One region of the Virgibacillus salidurans genome, then DNA from elsewhere that is predicted to be linked to it. Evidence: riboswitches for the same ligand, from Rfam matches in the RefSeq annotation. Region 1 holds a riboswitch; each other region holds the start of a gene.
What was found. A riboswitch is a leader RNA that binds a small molecule or an ion and turns the genes downstream of it on or off. The one in region 1 is predicted to bind S-adenosylmethionine.
Positions count from the first base shown of each region.

Region 2: another riboswitch for S-adenosylmethionine. It lies ahead of KFZ58_RS18350 (5-methyltetrahydropteroyltriglutamate--homocysteine S-methyltransferase); the one in region 1 lies ahead of KFZ58_RS14720 (LLM class flavin-dependent oxidoreductase).
Region 3: another riboswitch for S-adenosylmethionine. It lies ahead of KFZ58_RS07585 (methionine biosynthesis PLP-dependent protein); the one in region 1 lies ahead of KFZ58_RS14720 (LLM class flavin-dependent oxidoreductase).

Region 1 covers NZ_CP074373.1:2,882,401-2,888,179, forward strand. Annotated here, with positions in the region: gene KFZ58_RS14715 (sodium:solute symporter family protein) at 1-1,250, opposite strand, end outside; partial or broken gene KFZ58_RS14720 (LLM class flavin-dependent oxidoreductase) at 1,394-2,769, opposite strand; SAM riboswitch class I at 2,975-3,072, opposite strand; gene KFZ58_RS14725 (MDR family MFS transporter) at 3,245-4,654, opposite strand; gene KFZ58_RS14730 (hypothetical protein) at 5,077-5,301, opposite strand; gene KFZ58_RS14735 (AAA family ATPase) at 5,443-5,779, opposite strand, start outside.
Region 2 covers NZ_CP074373.1:3,679,726-3,685,504, reverse strand. Annotated here, with positions in the region: gene KFZ58_RS18375 (Na+/H+ antiporter NhaC family protein) at 1-666, opposite strand, end outside; gene KFZ58_RS18370 (helix-turn-helix domain-containing protein) at 975-1,325, shown strand; gene KFZ58_RS18365 (hypothetical protein) at 1,430-1,777, shown strand; gene KFZ58_RS18360 (pyridoxamine 5'-phosphate oxidase family protein) at 2,208-2,630, shown strand; gene KFZ58_RS18355 (D-glycero-alpha-D-manno-heptose-1,7-bisphosphate 7-phosphatase) at 2,731-3,252, shown strand; SAM riboswitch class I at 3,373-3,478, shown strand; partial or broken gene KFZ58_RS18350 (5-methyltetrahydropteroyltriglutamate--homocysteine S-methyltransferase) at 3,545-4,658, shown strand; gene metA (homoserine O-acetyltransferase MetA) at 4,717-5,625, shown strand; gene KFZ58_RS18340 (CBO0543 family protein) at 5,689-5,779, opposite strand, start outside.
Region 3 covers NZ_CP074373.1:1,453,896-1,459,674, forward strand. Annotated here, with positions in the region: partial or broken gene ectB (diaminobutyrate--2-oxoglutarate transaminase) at 1-425, shown strand, start outside; gene KFZ58_RS07575 (ectoine synthase) at 478-864, shown strand; gene metC (cystathionine beta-lyase) at 1,606-2,772, opposite strand; partial or broken gene KFZ58_RS07585 (methionine biosynthesis PLP-dependent protein) at 2,769-3,889, opposite strand; SAM riboswitch class I at 3,970-4,076, opposite strand; gene KFZ58_RS07590 (5-methyltetrahydropteroyltriglutamate--homocysteine S-methyltransferase) at 4,212-5,318, opposite strand; gene KFZ58_RS07595 (homocysteine S-methyltransferase family protein) at 5,382-5,779, opposite strand, start outside.

The DNA.
Region 1 (5,779 bases):
CCGATTTGAGCTAATAACGCCAACGAATCCGGTCTATCAATAGACATGTATAACGTGAGTCCTCCAATTAGGATAAGCGAAATCCGGGAAACCCTTACTGCTTTTTGATCTAATTTTCTCTTGGAAATTTTTTTATCTTTGTAAAGAATTGGAGCCACGAGCACTTTATAAAGATCGTTGCCAATGCTTGTTGTCATGCCGAGATACAGGCTATCTGTCGTGGACAAGATAGCTGAAATAATTCCTACGACCATTAAGACTACTAGAATAGTAGGAAAAACCTCCATAATATAGGCTGGTACTGCACTATCTGGAGATGACAGATTTGGGACCGTAATACGTGCAGCCATACCAGCAAATACAGAAAACGTAGATAGTACAAATAACGTTATTCCGGAAGATAGCGTAAACTTACGTAAATCCTCTTTCTTCTCTACAGTCAGCACTTTATTCATTAGATGGGGAAGCAAAGCAAAACTAAACAGCAGCCATTGGATGCTCAAAATAGCAAATACACTGTGAAACGGACCGTTCTCTGAAGTTAGACCTAACATACTTCCATCGATTGCGCCCATCTGCGTTTGCAAGTTACCTAAAACATTCCATCCCCCTCCGATGGACCAAAACAGCGAAATAAACAACAGGACGGAAATGACCGACATGACCGTACCTTGTATTCCGTCCGTGATCAACTGGGCAAAGGCGCCCCCCAAACTAACATAGACGACAGTTATGGTTACCCCTATAAGAATTCCCCACATGTACGGGATCCCTATGATTGTTTCAAACATGGTTGCTAAGCCAACATTTTGAGCAACAATATAATAAATGTTGAATAAAATGAGTAAGGCAACAACTACCTGTAATGCTTTACTTTGATATCGAATCCCTAGCCATTGCGGCAAGGTGAGGCTGCCTTCCTTTTTTTGCCCCTGCTCCCAGAAGGTTTTAGCAAAAAGAAGCAACCCTATCCATGAGACCCCAAAGCATCCCAGCGAATACCAAAGTACCGGTGCACCATAGGTATAAGCCCACCCGGGAACTCCGATAAATAGATTTGCACTTGCATAGCTTGCCCCGAAACTGATTCCGACAATCCAGGGATTCACCTTTCCTTTTGCGATAGCAAATCCTTTCATCGACTTACTATGGGCTGAACCTCGTTTTCCTAGCCAGGTCGTTAATAGAAAATATCCCAACAACGCTCCCAATATCAGCCATATTAATATATTATTATCATCACCCAGCATCAACTTCCCCCACCTTTTTGTTTCGGGTAGATTTTATTCCATATTATCAATCCCACAATCCAACATATGACGATGGCAATCCAATAAATTGTAAACATAATTTCCTCCATTTTCTTATCGAATGGTAGAACTTCATTTTATTATTATTTTGTCTGAACAGTTCCAATCCTTTTCGCAGGATGGTTATCCGGCAAGTGAGCACTTCCTTTTTCAAACATATTTTCTCTTAACGTCTGTCCTTCATATTCCTGTCGGTAGACACCACGTTTCTGTAATTCAGGAACTACATGATCAACAAACTCACGATAGGTACCCGGTGAATAAGCTTGGGCAATCGTAAAACCATCCACATCTCCTTCATTCGACCACTCCACCATGCGATCTGCAATTTGTTCCGGAGTTCCAATAAATTTAACGGTACCATTTCCAAGCCCATGATTTTTAACAGCTTCTCGTAAGGTCCACTTTTTATTCGGATCTTTTGTATATAAATCCAAATTTCCCTGAACTGCTTCTGTCTCAATATCTTCAATGTACTGATCCGGATCATATTTGGAAAAATCAATCCCAGTATGCCCTGACAAAAGCGAAGCCGTACCCTCAAAGCTAATATGATTGATCAAATCTTCATATTTCATATTAGCCTCTTCTTCAGTTGATCCGATAATTGGTAGAATCAATTGAGAAACAAATACATCCTCCTGTCTTCTCCCCTGTTCCACCGTTCGCTTCCGTATATCTGCAACATACGCTTTTAAAGCTTCCAGTGAATGATTTTTTGTAAAAACAGCTTCAGCATGTTTGGCAGCAAAATCTCTCCCCTTTGGAGAAGCTCCTGCTTGAAAAAGTACCGGGGTGCGCTGAGGCGACGGTTCTACCAAATGCGGGCCTGGAACATTGAAAAATTCACCTTCATGGTCGATCAAATGTACTTTATCCGGATCTGCATAGGTATCGTTTTCTTTATCATAAACAACCGCATCGTTCTCCCAGCTGTGTTCCCATAATTTATAGACAACGTTCAGAAACTCATCTGCACGGTCATAACGGAGTTCCTTGGGTAGACGGGTCTTAAGGCCAAGATTAACTGCTTCGCTTTCCAGATACGATGTCACCACATTCCACGCAATCCTACCCCGGTTAAATGATCAAGTGTCGATAACTGCCGTGCTAGCGAATAGGGTTGTGCATATGTAGCGGAAATCGTCGGCGCAAAGCCCAAATTTTTAGTGACTGCTGCCATTGCCGAAATAGGGATTAACGGATCATGCGCTGGAAGCTGAACTGCATGCCGAGCAGCCGCATCATGGCTGTTTCCATATACACTGTATGTTCCAAGTACATCGGCAATAAATAACGCATCAAATTTCCCACGTTCTAAAATTTGAGCTGTTTCTGTCCAATAAGATAAACTATTATGATTTGTTCCCTGATCCAATTCATGTTTCCACAGCCCCATGGAATGCGGAGAAGGTGAATTTTGGATAAACCCGTTCAAATGAATTTGTTTTGTCATAATGTAAATACTCCTTTTTTAATAGATTTTAAGTTTGGCTCCTCGTGCTCCGTTATAAAACAGTTCACCTCCTAAAAATAATCAAACTTTCCTTATATAATTACTCAGATTAAAAGATACGTGTATCGCGTGCAGAAATCCAGCTGTCACCAATTTCCAATAAAAAAACCTCTACCGATGAGGAAGAGGTTAAAATTTATTTAAACACGTCTCATCTTTCAAGCGAAATGCTTGCTGGAATTAGCACCGTGTTAACGGTTGCTGCGGGATCACAGGACCAGTTCCTCCCCCGACTCTTGATAAGGAAATATTCAATTTTTAAGATTTCTACATATCATAACGGATACAGGAAAAACTGTCAAGTGGGAAATTTAGATAAACTTTCTTCAACAATATGGCCTTAAATTAAAAAGAGCACAATTCTCACTTCAGAATTGCGCCCCTTAGTTTAAGATTATCTTCCATATCAGTAAATATTTTAACTTTCCGTTGAACGATCTCTCGGTTTTACTTCTTCTTTGAGTTTAAACGAAAGTATGAATCCAAGGATTGCTGTGATTGCCGCTACGATAAAGGAAACATTCACACCATGAATAATACCATTCACTGTGTCGTCTTGTATGGCAGTTGTCGTCATGATGGTGACAAGAACCGCAGTACCGATCGACCCGGAGACTTGGCGGAATGTGTTATTAACCGCAGTCCCATGTGGTATAAGATGGTCAGGCAACTGATTCAAGGCCAGGGTTGTCATTGGCATCATCACCATTGCAATTGAAATCATTCGAATACCATTCATGCTTGCTAGATATGCGAAGCTTGTATCCGCAGATAAATCCGTGAACGCGAAAGTGGTCAGTGATAATAGTAAAAGACCACCGCGAGCAAGCCACTTTCCTCCAAATCTATCAAAGAGATATCCGGTAATCGGATTTGAAAATCCCATAATAATAGCTCCAGGTAACAACACAAGACCGGATGTGAGTGCCGAGAACCCAACCATATTCTGCATGTATAATGGCAAAATAACATTTGTTCCAATCATTGCAGCGAAGACAACCATCCCAAGAGCAGTCGCTAGCGTAAATGTGCCATGTTTAAACACCCTGAATTCGAGGAGCGGCTCTTTCAATTTCAATTGTCTTGTAATGAACCAATAGAGAGAAATTGCCCCGAAAACAATAGATAAGATTACCTGATAGCTGAGCCATCCAGCGTCTCCAGCGACACTGAAACCGTACAGGAGCCCACCGAACCCAATGGTTGAGAGGATAACAGATAATATATCCAATCTCGGATTCTTCTGTTCCGTCACATTTTTGAGTAAGAAGTAAGCCGCTATAATGTCTATAATCGCAATGGGCAGTACAACATAAAAAACACTGCGCCATGGGAATTGATCAACAAGAAAGCCTGCTAGACTCGGACCAATTGCCGGTGCAAATGCGATGACAAGCCCGAACAATCCCATCGCCGAACCTCTTCTGTGTACGGGAAAGGTAAGGAACAAGATTGTCTGCATAAGCGGCATCATTATACCAGCTCCTGCCGCTTGAAAAACGCGTCCAGCCATTAAGAATGAGAAATTTGGTGAAATAGCTGCAATAAAAGTTCCTATAGTAAACAATCCCATAGCAGTCAGAAACAGCTTACGTGTTGAAAATTTATCTATTAAAAAAGCTGTTACTGGAATCATAATACCGTTTACCAGCATGAAAACAGACTGCAACCATTGCGCTGTACTCTCACTTAAATTTAGGTCTTCCATGATAGGCGGAAGCGCAGTCCCAAGAAGTGTCTGATTCAAAATAGTAATAAAAGCACCTGATAATAATATCGCGAAAAGCGGTATTTGTTTTTTCCAATTAAACGTTTTTGTATTTTCCATTATATACCACCTTTTCTTGCAATAAAAACTAATCATAGATTAAATCACATTTTCCCAATATATCATATCAAAAACATAAAAGGCAATTTTAAAGTTTCAGTAGGATTGTATTTTGTAGTTGATTTTAGGGATGAAGAAAATAGCAGAGGAAATTATACTCCATAGAAGTTGTTTAAAACGCTATATGTAAAGCAGCTCATCAGTTTTAACGGGATTTCCGTTCTTACTCAAACAGAACGCCTTAATGGAATAACATTAGAAAACTTGGTTGTCACCAAGCCTTTAGGTAACAACCAAAGTCCGCACTTATGTAGCATAGGAAAGTTTATACTTTCCTATCTGCCAAGTAAAAAATGATCAAATTATTTACAGGTATTTATTCCAAATAAGCGTCCCATTGTTTTAAAAATTTCCATCATTTGCTATATTGTTTTCTGATATTTATCACGTTGTATAGCAAATAACAGCCAAATGACAAGTAATATTGTGGATACATAGCTGATATCCTTTTCAATTGGATGCCCAAGTGCCAAACCAACTATATCTTTGCTTAGAAAGGTTAAAATAGATAGGGCAACCACAGCAAAAATGGAGTGAATGATTAATTTAGTAAACCTAACTTCTGAAATTTTTGGGAAGTTTAACATATAAACAACTCCTTAATTCGGTGAAAATTACGCACCACCGACCAAAATGGACCGATTGTTGAGCAGCAAGACTGTATTTTTTAATCATCTTACTTCACACTTGCACTTTAACACATTAGAGCAGCGGGGGACAGTCCCCGCTCACACCACAAATTGGGTCCGACTTGAACCCTCTTTTGTTTTCCTCACCTCAAGCACTGCCGGAAAAATCGTTTTTAACTCTTGTACATGGGAAATAACGCCAATCATCCGGCCTGATTTTTGCAGGTCAACCAGTGCATCGATTGCTTTATTCAGCGATTCCTCATCTAATGTACCGAAACCTTCATCAATGAACATGGTTTCAATTGAAATATTTCCTTGAAAACTTTGAATCACATCGGACATGCCGAGTGCTAAACATAGGGAGGCATTAAACTTTTCCCCGCCTGACAATGTCTTGACATCCCTCGTTTGCCCGGTATAGGCATCATAAACA
Region 2 (5,779 bases), 800 kb from region 1:
TTTGTTCTTATGTTTTTTTTCATTGGATGACCAAAATGTTCGAATCAGCCCGATAATGAGCATGACAATGGCAAAAAAGTTAAACGGAATACTGAAAAGAAACACCTGATAGGCATCCATGTTAAGGTTGTGTTCTTGAATACCGCCTTGAACAAGAGATACCATGAATCCGACAAATGCAGTTGCAACTGGTAGCAAAACAATTACCGAACTTGTCGATACATCCATGGTAAAGCCGACCTTCCATTTGGATGTATTTACTTTTTTAAGCAATGATTTCACAACAGGGCCGATCATCATGATCCGAAACATTGGCATCATAAATGTAAAGGGAAGTGTCAGCCAGATAATCGAAAGCAGACCGCGTTCAGAATCAATTTTTTCACCGATCCACTCGGAAAACCCTTTAATACCTCCCGAAATCTGCATCATGCCGATTAACCCGCCGAAAAGATAGAGAAAGGCGATAATATTTATATTTGACGGATCCGAAAGTGTTGTTACAATATAGTTGACCGTTTCCACTGTTCCGCCAAGAACACTGAATTCAACCAAAAGAGCCCCAACTAAAAGCCCAAGCACAAGACCGGGTAAGATTTTCTTCAGCCAAATGGATAAAGCTATAACAATCACAAACGGAATTAAAGAAAACCACGCATATTCCAAAATTTAGCCTCTTTTCTTTGAAGCATGGGACGGCCCCCTGCTTCCAAGGGTTATATTCTTACCATGTGTAAAATGTAGGATTTCATGCGAGGGTAAGGGTAATTTTTTGGGACGAAGGGACAGGAACGGTGTCTTTTTGTTGTTGTTGAGACGAGGAACCTCCCCTTTCTCCATAAATTTCAAACTTTTAATTAAGTTAATTCTTAGTAAAGTTTTTTAAATCGAAGGCCTAATTCTACATCTTTACGCCAATTTGTGATACAATAGGAATAAATATAATATTTAGAAAAATAAATGGAGTGAAACAGATGAGTAATATTGCATCGAGACTAATACAATTAAGGGAAGAAAAAGGATTATCGCCAGAGGAATTGGCTAATGAATTGCATTTTGCGAAAACAATTATTTGGAGTTATGAGCTTGGTAAGAAGCAACCGATCCCCAGTCATGTTAGTAAGATTGCTGAATATTTTGATGTGGACGTGGACTATTTACTAGGTGAAGAGACAAAATCATCAGGGGTAAACCTGCAGCATGCAAAGGATCTGGAGAGTTATAACTTATATGTGGATGATATCAAGTTGACCGATGAGGAAATAGAAGAAGCAATTGCCTATATCAAGGCAAGAAGGCTTATGAAAAATAATATGGCTATATAAGGGGAAGGTGAAAGGGTACTTTGCCCCCTCCCTTCCGTCAATTGATTGATAGATTGGGTGTTTATGTATTATGATAGATACAACAATTTACGGGAGGGTTGCCAATGAATGCGTTAGAGGTATGGAACAAAATACAAAAGCGAGATTACGAGTTTGAGATACATACAGTACCCAGAAATCATCAGGAACCATTATGGTTTGCTGTAATTCCTGCAGACGACACCTTAATTATAAAACCCACCACATTTAAAAAACCAAGTGTGAATATATCGAAAAACAGAAAGATCAGTTTCAAAGAATTCGAGCGTGTCCATGTTTTTTATGATCGTTGGAGCAGCGGGGAACCAGGTGTGAGGAAAGAAGCATCCTATGTATCGAAAAATACAGCATATATTTTTGCATTGATTGAAAGGTTTGAGAAAAAGCATGGGGTCGGTTCTTCTGCTTCTTAAGGAGGCGGGAGAACCTGTCCACATGCTTTTTTAAGGAGGTTAAAAAATTTCAGTTACCGATTTAAAAGCTGCTCAAAAATGGTCTAAAATTCCTAAGGACATCCAGATGCAGCTTCTTAGCAATGTGTTTTGTGTCAACTGCATGGAAACTACTATCGTCGATTATGACATGCATAACGACAAGCATGGAATATTGCTTAAAGGAAAATGCAAAAAATGCGGGGAAGATGTTGCTAGACTTATTGAGGATAATTAAGAAAGGGTAATTTAATTTAGAGGTAATCGCTAACCTTAGGGAGAGCGGTCACCTTTTTTATTTTACAGTAATATACATTCCAAGCCACATCCATTTCTGAAGTCAGGAAAATGTTTATTTTTCAAGAGCAGAAGGAATACTATTTACACCAGCAACAAAAAGGAGTGTATAGTAATGAGTCAAACTGAGATCAAAGCAACCGTTGAAAAAATTCTAAAAAGCAGCTACGTTGGCCCGATGGCAACAGTGAAGAATAATAAGCCCCATACAAGGTACATGACGTTTTTCAATGAAGGATTGAAGCTCTATACGTTAACGAGCAAGGAAACGGATAAGGCGGAGGAAATTGAAGCGAATCCTTTCACGCATATTCTGCTCGGATACGATGGTGAAGGATTTGGTGATGATTATGTGGAATATCAAGGGAAGGTCTCCTTTAATAATTCAGAAGCACTGAAAAAGGAGCTGTGGAATGACACGATGAAAATTTATTTTGATGGCCCAGAGGACCCAGAACTTGTCTTGCTGGAGATTAATCCAACTGCCATCCGGGTTATGAATAAAAAAGGAGAAGCACCAAAGGAATTGGAATTCTAAGGATGAACTGGGACGGCTCTTCTGCTTTTTAGGAAGCAAAAGGGCTGCCCCGTGCTTCCCCGTTGATTTGTGCAAGTAACATATGGAAGAAGGTAATGTCATGAACATCGGCATGTTTCTTGACCGGGATGGTGTAATCAATGAGGTACTCACCAATCGGGTGAAATTCGTAAATAAGCCAAAGGACTTCCATTTGCTAAGTGGTGTAGGCGAAGCTGTAAGGCGGTTCAATGATTTGGGATTTAAGGTTTTCGTTGTAACGAATCAGGGGGGGATCGGGCTTGGCTATATGCAAGAAACTGCTTTAGAGGCAGTACATACAAAGATGAAAAAAGATTTAGCCGCATTTGGTGCAACCATCGATGACATCGCTTATTGCCCCCACAAGCCACATGCGAATTGTGCCTGCCGTAAGCCGAAGCCGCAAATGATTTTGGATTTTGCAGAAAAACATGATATTGATTTAGATCAAAGTTATATGGTAGGGGACCGCGAGCCGGATATTGAAGCAGGGAAGGAAGCGGGTGTTAGGACCATTCTTATTGGAAATAGGAAAGAAACACGAGCAGATGCAGACATGTTTTTTCCAGATCTTATTTCGGTTGCACAGTGGATAGGGTGACACACGTATGCATGCTACCCTTTGTCGTTAGTATTGTGAGGGTTGTCCATGCTTCCTTGCTTTTTATCTATAAAAATGCTACTATCGTTTGTATAGTAATTCAAATAATTCAGGTAACGATTCTTATTAAGAGAGGCTGAGGGACTAAGCCCAGTGACGCTTCAGCAACCTGTTATTATAACAAGGTGCTACTTCTAGCAAGTTGATGAAACTTGGAAGATAAGAAGATGATCGCATGATAGTGCCTCTTCTTAATCGAAGGGGCCTTTTTTGATTAAAGGAGCGGAATACCATGACAACAACAAAATTAGATAGCAAGGCACCATTCAAAGCAGACCATGTGGGTAGTTTTCTAAGACCGGAACGCCTTAAACAGGCAAGAGCCCAGAATGCAAATGGAGAAATTTCCGCCCAGCAGCTTCGTACTATTGAAGATGAAGAAATAAGCAAACTTGTCGAAAAGCAGAAGGAAGCAGGACTTACGTCGATAACCGACGGGGAATTTCGCCGTTCATGGTGGCATTTTGACTTTCTAGAAAATTTGGGTGGTGTGGAAGGATTCGAATCAAACACTGGATTGAAGTTTGATGGCATTGAAACAACTGCCCATGCGATTCGTGTAACAGGCAACGTTGATTTTAATGAAGATCATCCATTCCTAGATCATTTCAAGTTTTTGCGAGGAAAAGTAGGAGAGGATCATGTTGCCAAGCAGACCATTCCAAGCCCTAATATGCTCCTAGTTCGGGCGGAGATTGATAATGAAGTTTATGGTGATATTGAGGATTTGTTGAGGGATTTGACAAATGCCTATAAAAAAGCGATTCAGGCTTTTTATGATGCGGGATGCCGCTATTTACAGCTTGATGACACGTCATGGGCTTCCTTTTTATCGGAAGAGGGGGAACAATCGCTCCGCGCGGAAGGGTATGAGCCTGCCGAACTGCAAAAATTATGCAAACGCGCTATCAATGAATCCATCGCCGATCGTCCAGATGATCTTCTGGTTACCATGCATATTTGCCGGGGCAATTACCGTTCGTTATTTCAGTTCTGGTTCGTATGATAAGGCATCGGAAACGATATTTAATGGTCTGAATGTTGACGGGCTTTTTCTTGAATTTGACGACGGGCGTTCCGGTGGATTCGAACCGCTGAAACATGTGAACAGGGATGATCTGCATGTTGTTCTAGGTTTAGTTACATCCAAATTTGCTGAGCTGGAAAATAAAGCCCTTGTAAAAGAGCGAATTGCTGAAGCGGCTGGATATCTATCCTATGATAACCTATGTCTTAGCCCGCAATGTGGATTTGCTTCAACGGAAGAGGGTAATGATTTAACGGAAGATCAGCAATGGGATAAAATCCGCCATATTGTAGAAATTTCTGAAGAAGTGTGGCAATAAACAGGTGCGAGTTTTAACGTTGTTAATAGAATAAGTATGCAGGAGGGAGAGATGTCAGTTGCCAATAAACATACCGAAAGAATTGCCTGCAACGGAAGTATTAAAACAAGAGAAAATTTTTGTGATGGATGAAGATCGGGCAAGGATGCAAGACATTCGTCCACTTAATATAATCATCTTAAATTTAATGCCGGAAAAGGAAAGGACGGAGTTACAGCTCCTGCGTTTATTGGGGAATACGCCCCTGCAGGTAAATATCACGTTCTTAAGAATGCGGACACATGAATCGAAAACTGTAAGCAAATCCCATTTGGATACGTTCTACACAACCTTTGAAAACATCAAAGATCGCCGGTATGATGGAATGATTGTTACCGGAGCCCCAATTGAGCATCTGCCATTTGAAGATGTAAACTATTGGGGAGAATTAACAGAGATCATGGAATGGACAAAAGAGAATGTGACTTCTGTTTTGAACATTTGCTGGGGTGCCCAGGCCGCATTGTACTATCATTATGGGATTGGTAAATATGAGCTGCCGGAAAAATTATTCGGCGTTTATAATCATCTGGTGTCTGATCCCAAAATAAAGCTGGTTCGTGGATTTGATGAAATTTTCAACGCTCCACATTCCAGGTATACAACCGTTTCGATGGAAGAAATTCAAAATGATCCACGCCTGACCTTACTTTCTTCCTCAAGTGAGGCTGGTGCGTTTATTGTTATTTCCAACGATGAAAAACATATTATGATTACCGGTCATTTTGAATATGATGCTGAAACACTTGCTGAGGAATACACGCGGGATCACCAGAGGGGTCTGGATACAAGCATACCGGAGAACTATTTTCCAGGTAATGACCCAAACGAAAGACCACCGAATACATGGCGGTCGCACACGCATTTGCTTTTTTATAATTGGCTTAATTACTATGTATATCAGCAAACCCCTTATCAATGGGATTAGCCACGATAAGCGAGTGACTCAACGCAAGGCACGGGCAGTCACTCGCTTTTTCTATGAAAAACGCTAAAATCCTTTGTCCCCGACCGCCTTATCGGCCATCCATTTCACGAAAACACCAATCAGAAAATAAAAAGGTGTAGAGTACCAATGCTCC
Region 3 (5,779 bases), 1.4 Mb from region 1:
ATCACATTAATTAAACCAGAATATGATCAATGGGAGCCAGGCGAACATAACGGAACATTCCGTGGAAATAATCTGGCATTTCTCGCAGCAACAGAAGCCTTGACTAACTGGGAAACAGATGAATTCAGTAAAGACATTCAAGCGAAAGCCAATATATTGACTGAAACAATAAACCTTTGGGTAAAAAATTATCCAGAGCTGAAGGCTGAAGCTCGTGGCAGGGGCTAATGCAAGGTATAGCCATTGATGTGGACGGTCTTGCAAGTGATATTTGTGCAGAGGCTTTCAAGCGCGGTCTAATTGTGGAAACTTCCGGACCAAACGATGAAGTTGTCAAATTCTTACCACCACTGAATATTGAGAAAGAAGGCCTTGAAAAAGGGCTCGGGATTCTTGATGATAGTATTAAGCATGTTCTTGCTTAAGTTAAAATACACGACTAAATAGACAATTTATAATGGCAAAGGGGAAATAGAAATGATCGTAAAATCACTTGAAGAAATTGTTGGAACTACAGACGAAACATCTGATGAAAACTGGACGAGTCGCCGCTTTTTACTGAAAAAAGACGGGGTCGGCTTCAGCATGAATGATACCCTTATTAAAGCAGGAACAGATAATTTCTTCTGGTACAAAAATCACATTGAAGCGGTTTACTGCATTGAAGGGGAAGGCGAAATTGAAAAGGTCGAAACCGGAGATGTGTATCAAATTAAAGCAGGGACGATGTATATCCTCGATGAAAATGATAAGCATCGACTACGTGCCAGAACGCAGATGCGTATGGTTTGTGTATTTAACCCACCGCTTGTAGGAAGAGAGACACATAATGAAGAAGGATATTATCCGTTGTTGACGGAGTAGGGATAGAATTATAGAAGGGAGCCAGGCTTATTAGTCTGGTTTCTTTTTATCTTGATCTATTAAAAAATGCACTCTGATAATTTAAAATTAAATATATATATTGCAACTTTTCAGGTCCCCCCAAAATCCTCCTCCTTTTAAATTCCCTCAGGACACACTCCATTTTCTGTAGTATCATTAAAATATGGAAAAACAGGCGATGATTATTCAAGGAAGAAAGTCGCAACTGAAGATATTAGATGGATTCGGCATCTGATGACGACCAATCCCTCTTGGCACCGTTCGCGAGTTTCCAGAGAAATTTGCTTGGCCTGAAATTGGGTGTATGAAAACGGAGGCCCCCAAAGAAATTGCTTGTCGATCCCTTTTGCGCAAACTTGAACAAAAAGGGTTTATCATACTTTCCGCTCAACGAAACCCGGGGTGGAGTGGTTATCAGAAGAAGCAACCGGTGGTTAACCATGATACCAGGGGTATTTCAGGGCGCCTGCGCGACATAACGCTGATTCGTCTCGTTTCTGTCGCGAAGACGAAGAACAAAATCGTTTAATTTCTTTTGTTTCCACTTCTTGCAATGCTTCTTGAGAAATTTTTCCTTCTTTAGAACCTTTTCTTGCCTCATGTAAAATTTCTGAACGTAATAAACTTCCAACGTGATCTGCTTTAAACGAAGTTTTTACTATTGTTTTTTCATTTCAATTTCCTCTTTCTAAAATTTTTTAAGTATGCATATTTAAGTAGTCATTTTTGACGGACAGCTTTTTGTAAAGCCTGATCTAGATCTGTAATTAAATCGTCTGCATGTTCCAGTCCAATAGAAAGTCTAAATAATCCATCAGAAATTCCTCTTTTTTCTCGTTCTTCCCTTGGCATTGCAGCATGGGACATTGTAGCCGGATAGGAAAGAATTGTCTCGACTGCACCCAGACTAACAGCGAAAACTGACAAGCGGACATATTCCACAAAAGTTTTGGCTACTAGATCATCATTTAATTCAAATGAAAGGACGGCTCCAGCACCTGTCGTTTGACCAACATGGATACCATGTCCTGTATGGGAAGGTAATCCAGGATAATACACTTTTTTAATTAACGAATGATCGTTTAAGAAAGCGGCGATTTTGTGTGCTGCTTCGGTTGACTGTTTTAGACGAGTTCCCAATGTTTTGATCCCCTGGATTAATAGATAAGAATCTTGCGCACCTAAAATTGCCCCAAAGGAATTCTGCATTAAGGCTAATTTTTCACCAAGTTCTTCATCTTTTGTGACTGCTAAACCGGCAATAATATCGCTATGCCCGGATAGAAATTTGGTCGCACTATGAAGCACGATATCCACTCCAAGGTCTAGCGGATTTTGATAGAGTGGTGACATAAATGTGTTGTCAAGATACGTTAAACAATTATTCGTTTTGGCAATGCGTACAACCGCTTTAATATCGGTAATGTTTAAACAGGGATTAGATGGTGTTTCCATATAGATGATTTTTGTGTTCGGCTTGATTGCGCTAGCTACTTCGTTAAGTTCCGACATATTGACAAATGTATGGTCAATTTTAAACTTGGTTAATACTTCAGTCACAAAACGATAGGTGCCACCGTAGACGTCCCTGGAAACCAACACATGGTCACCAGCTGATAGCAGCATAAAAGCAGAAGATATCGCCGCCATACCAGAAGCAAACGCGAACCCTCTAGTTCCGCCTTCTAGCCCGGCAATTGTTTCTTCTAATGCTTGCCTTGTTGGGTTCCCTGATCGGCTATAATCAAACGGACTAAAATGATCAAAGCTTTCTTGGTGAAATGTTGAGGATAGATAAATAGGAACATTTACTGCACCAGTTTTCTGTTCTATATCTACGCTCCTTGATGCGTGGATGAATTTTGTTTCTAAATGTTCATTGCTCATATCTCAATTTCCTCCTTTTTCAAATAGGAAAATACACGTTTCAAGTCTTCGATAATGTTTCCTACATCTTCAATACCAACGGAAAAACGTAATAATCGATCGTCAATTCCTCGTCGTATTCGTTCTTCAACTGGTATGTCTGCATGGGTCTGTGTGGCAGGATAAGTAATGAAACTTTCCACCCCACCAAGACTTTCGGCAAACGTAATTAATTGCAGGTTTGCTAAAAAGGATTCAACCCATCTACTTTCTTTAAGGCGGAATGAAAGCATACCGCCGATTCCGGTATATAATACATCGGTAACAGCAGGTTCACTTTTCAAATACTCGGTAATTTCCTTGGCATTTTCTTCGTGGCGTTTCATCCGTAAACCAAGCGTTTTTAATCCCCTAATTAATAGCCAAGAGTCAAAAGCAGACAATACTGCACCAGAGGCATTATGGTTGGTTGCTAGTCTTTCATAAATTCCCTCTCCCTTAGCAATGACCAATCCAGCCAGTACATCATTGTGTCCGCCGATGTATTTCGTTGCACTATGAATAACAATATCAGCTCCTGATTCTAACGGTCGTTGCAGATAAGGGGTTAAAAAAGTATTGTCAACAATAAGTAATAGATTATATTTATGGGCAAGTGATGCATACGATTCGATGTCAATTTCCTGCATTAATGGATTTGTTGGTGTTTCAATGAATAATGCCTTTGTTTTATTGGTAATCAACTTTTCCGTTTCATTGAAATCGTTAAATTTAGAGTAGGTTGTTTTTATCTTATAGGCATCTTCATAATGTTTCAGTAACCGATATGTTCCCCATAAATATCCTCTGGAACAATTAATTCATCATCCGTTTGGAAAAGGGAGAGTGTTAACTGAATAGCAGCCATCCCTGAACTACAGGCATATCCACTATCACCAGCTTCTAGTTCTGCTATTCCTTCTTCTAAAATAGTTCGTGTTGGATTTTTGGTACGTGTATAATCATATCCTGTGGACCTACCAAGTCCTTGATGTTGATATGCTGTCGATAAATAAATCGGTGGGCTTATTGCACCAGTCGTCTTGTCAGAATGATTGCCCAACTGCGCCAACAGCGTGTCGATGCTTTTCTCCGTCATGTTATCAATCCCTTTTCTGTGAATTAAGCAAAATAAAAGGACCTTCAATAAGAAGAAGGTCCTTAATACCGAAAACTATCTTCATATCTTCTAGGTAATATACCTATTGGAATTAGCAACTTGGACTTAAATAAGACCGGTTGCTAAGACTTTAACGGACCAATCTCTCTGTCTCTCTGGATAAGAACAGTAATTTGGAAAAACTTATTTCTCTCACTGAATAATTTTCACATGATCAAAACTACCATTTCGGATGTTTGTAAATTAATAGGTGTTTATCATAAAGATAGAAAGGCCCCTTATCACTGAAAAGGGCTTTGAATTATCCCCAAATTTCTTTAGAAATGTCAACAATAAATTTTAGTTTTCTCCATTGATCTTCTTCTGTTAATTTATTTCCATGATGGGTTGAAGCGAATCCGCATTGTGTACTCAAGCATATTTGTTCAAGTGGTACATATTGTGATGCTTCCTGAATTCGTGCTTTTATTGATTCTTTATCTTCAAGTTCACCATTTTTGGATGTTAAGACACCAAGTACAACTCTTGATCCGCCATTTGGAATAAATTCTAATGGTTTGAAATCACCTGAACGTTCATCATCGTATTCCAAGAAAAATCCATCAACTTTTTCCTTTGCAAATAGTTTAGGGGCAATAAGTTCATAGCTTCCTTCAAAAGCCCAATTAGACCGATAGTTTCCACGACATAAGTGGGTCGTCACGAACAAATCTTTTGGTTTTCCTTCTAATACTTCATTTATAACTCGCAATGCAAGATCAATAAGTGTTTCTCGTGAATATTTACCATCATTAAACGGGATATCTGGAGAAGAAAGGCCAGCAATATAAACATCATCAAATTGTAAATAGCGAACTCCAGCATCGTAAAACGCCTTTAATGCATCACGATATGTTCTTATTACGTCATTTGCATATTCCTCAATGTCAGGATAGATACTCTCGTCGATAATTCCCTCATTAAACAGTTGATTAGGACTAGGAATCGTTTGTTTGGCAACCGCACGACCATCAACAATTTTATTAAATTCAACAAAATCTTTTATAAATGGATGGTTAGGATTAAAGGTAACTTTTCCTATATTTCGGATATTATATTTTTCCGTTTCCTCATTACCATGGAAAATATATCCTATATCGGGGACATATCCCTCTATACCATTCAAATGTTCTAAGAAATCGGTATGCCAAAATCTACGTCTAAACTCACCGTCAGTTACTGCTTCTAATCCAACTTCAATTTGTTTGTCAACGATTCGTTTAATTTCTTTTGTCTCAACTTCACGTAATTGTTCTGCTGTAATATTTCCTTCTTGGAATTCCTTTCTCGCTTCATGTAAATTCTCTGGTCGTAATAGACTTCCAACTTGATCTCCTCGAAATGGTGCTTTTATTAATGTGATTGACATTTAAATTCCTTCTTTCTTTTTTATTTTTTTGAAATTAGTGTTATCGTTCCATAAATCTATCTCTTAAGCTTTTAACCGATAGTTCAAATTGTGTTCTTTTAGTGTTTTGTCTTTTCCAAATAAGAAATGCTTTTCCATGTCGGGGGAGTATTTTGAATTCACGGCTTCAACACCCACCGCCTCAGCCACTGCACGCAGCATTGCTGGTGATGCACCACAACATAAACCAATATAATTTATACCAATTTCTTTTGCTTCCTTTGCCCAGGCTGCTAATTCATAACGGTTATGATAAAGTGGATCCAGTGCAGTCGGGAAAGTTGTTTCTAATGGTAAATGACAACTACATCCTCCGTCCGGTAAATTAAAGAATGTTGGATTTTCTTCGGATGTGCGGTAAGGAATTGGTAAGCCACCAACATATCCGTTTACGGCTTTTCTTATGTCAGCTAAATATGGTT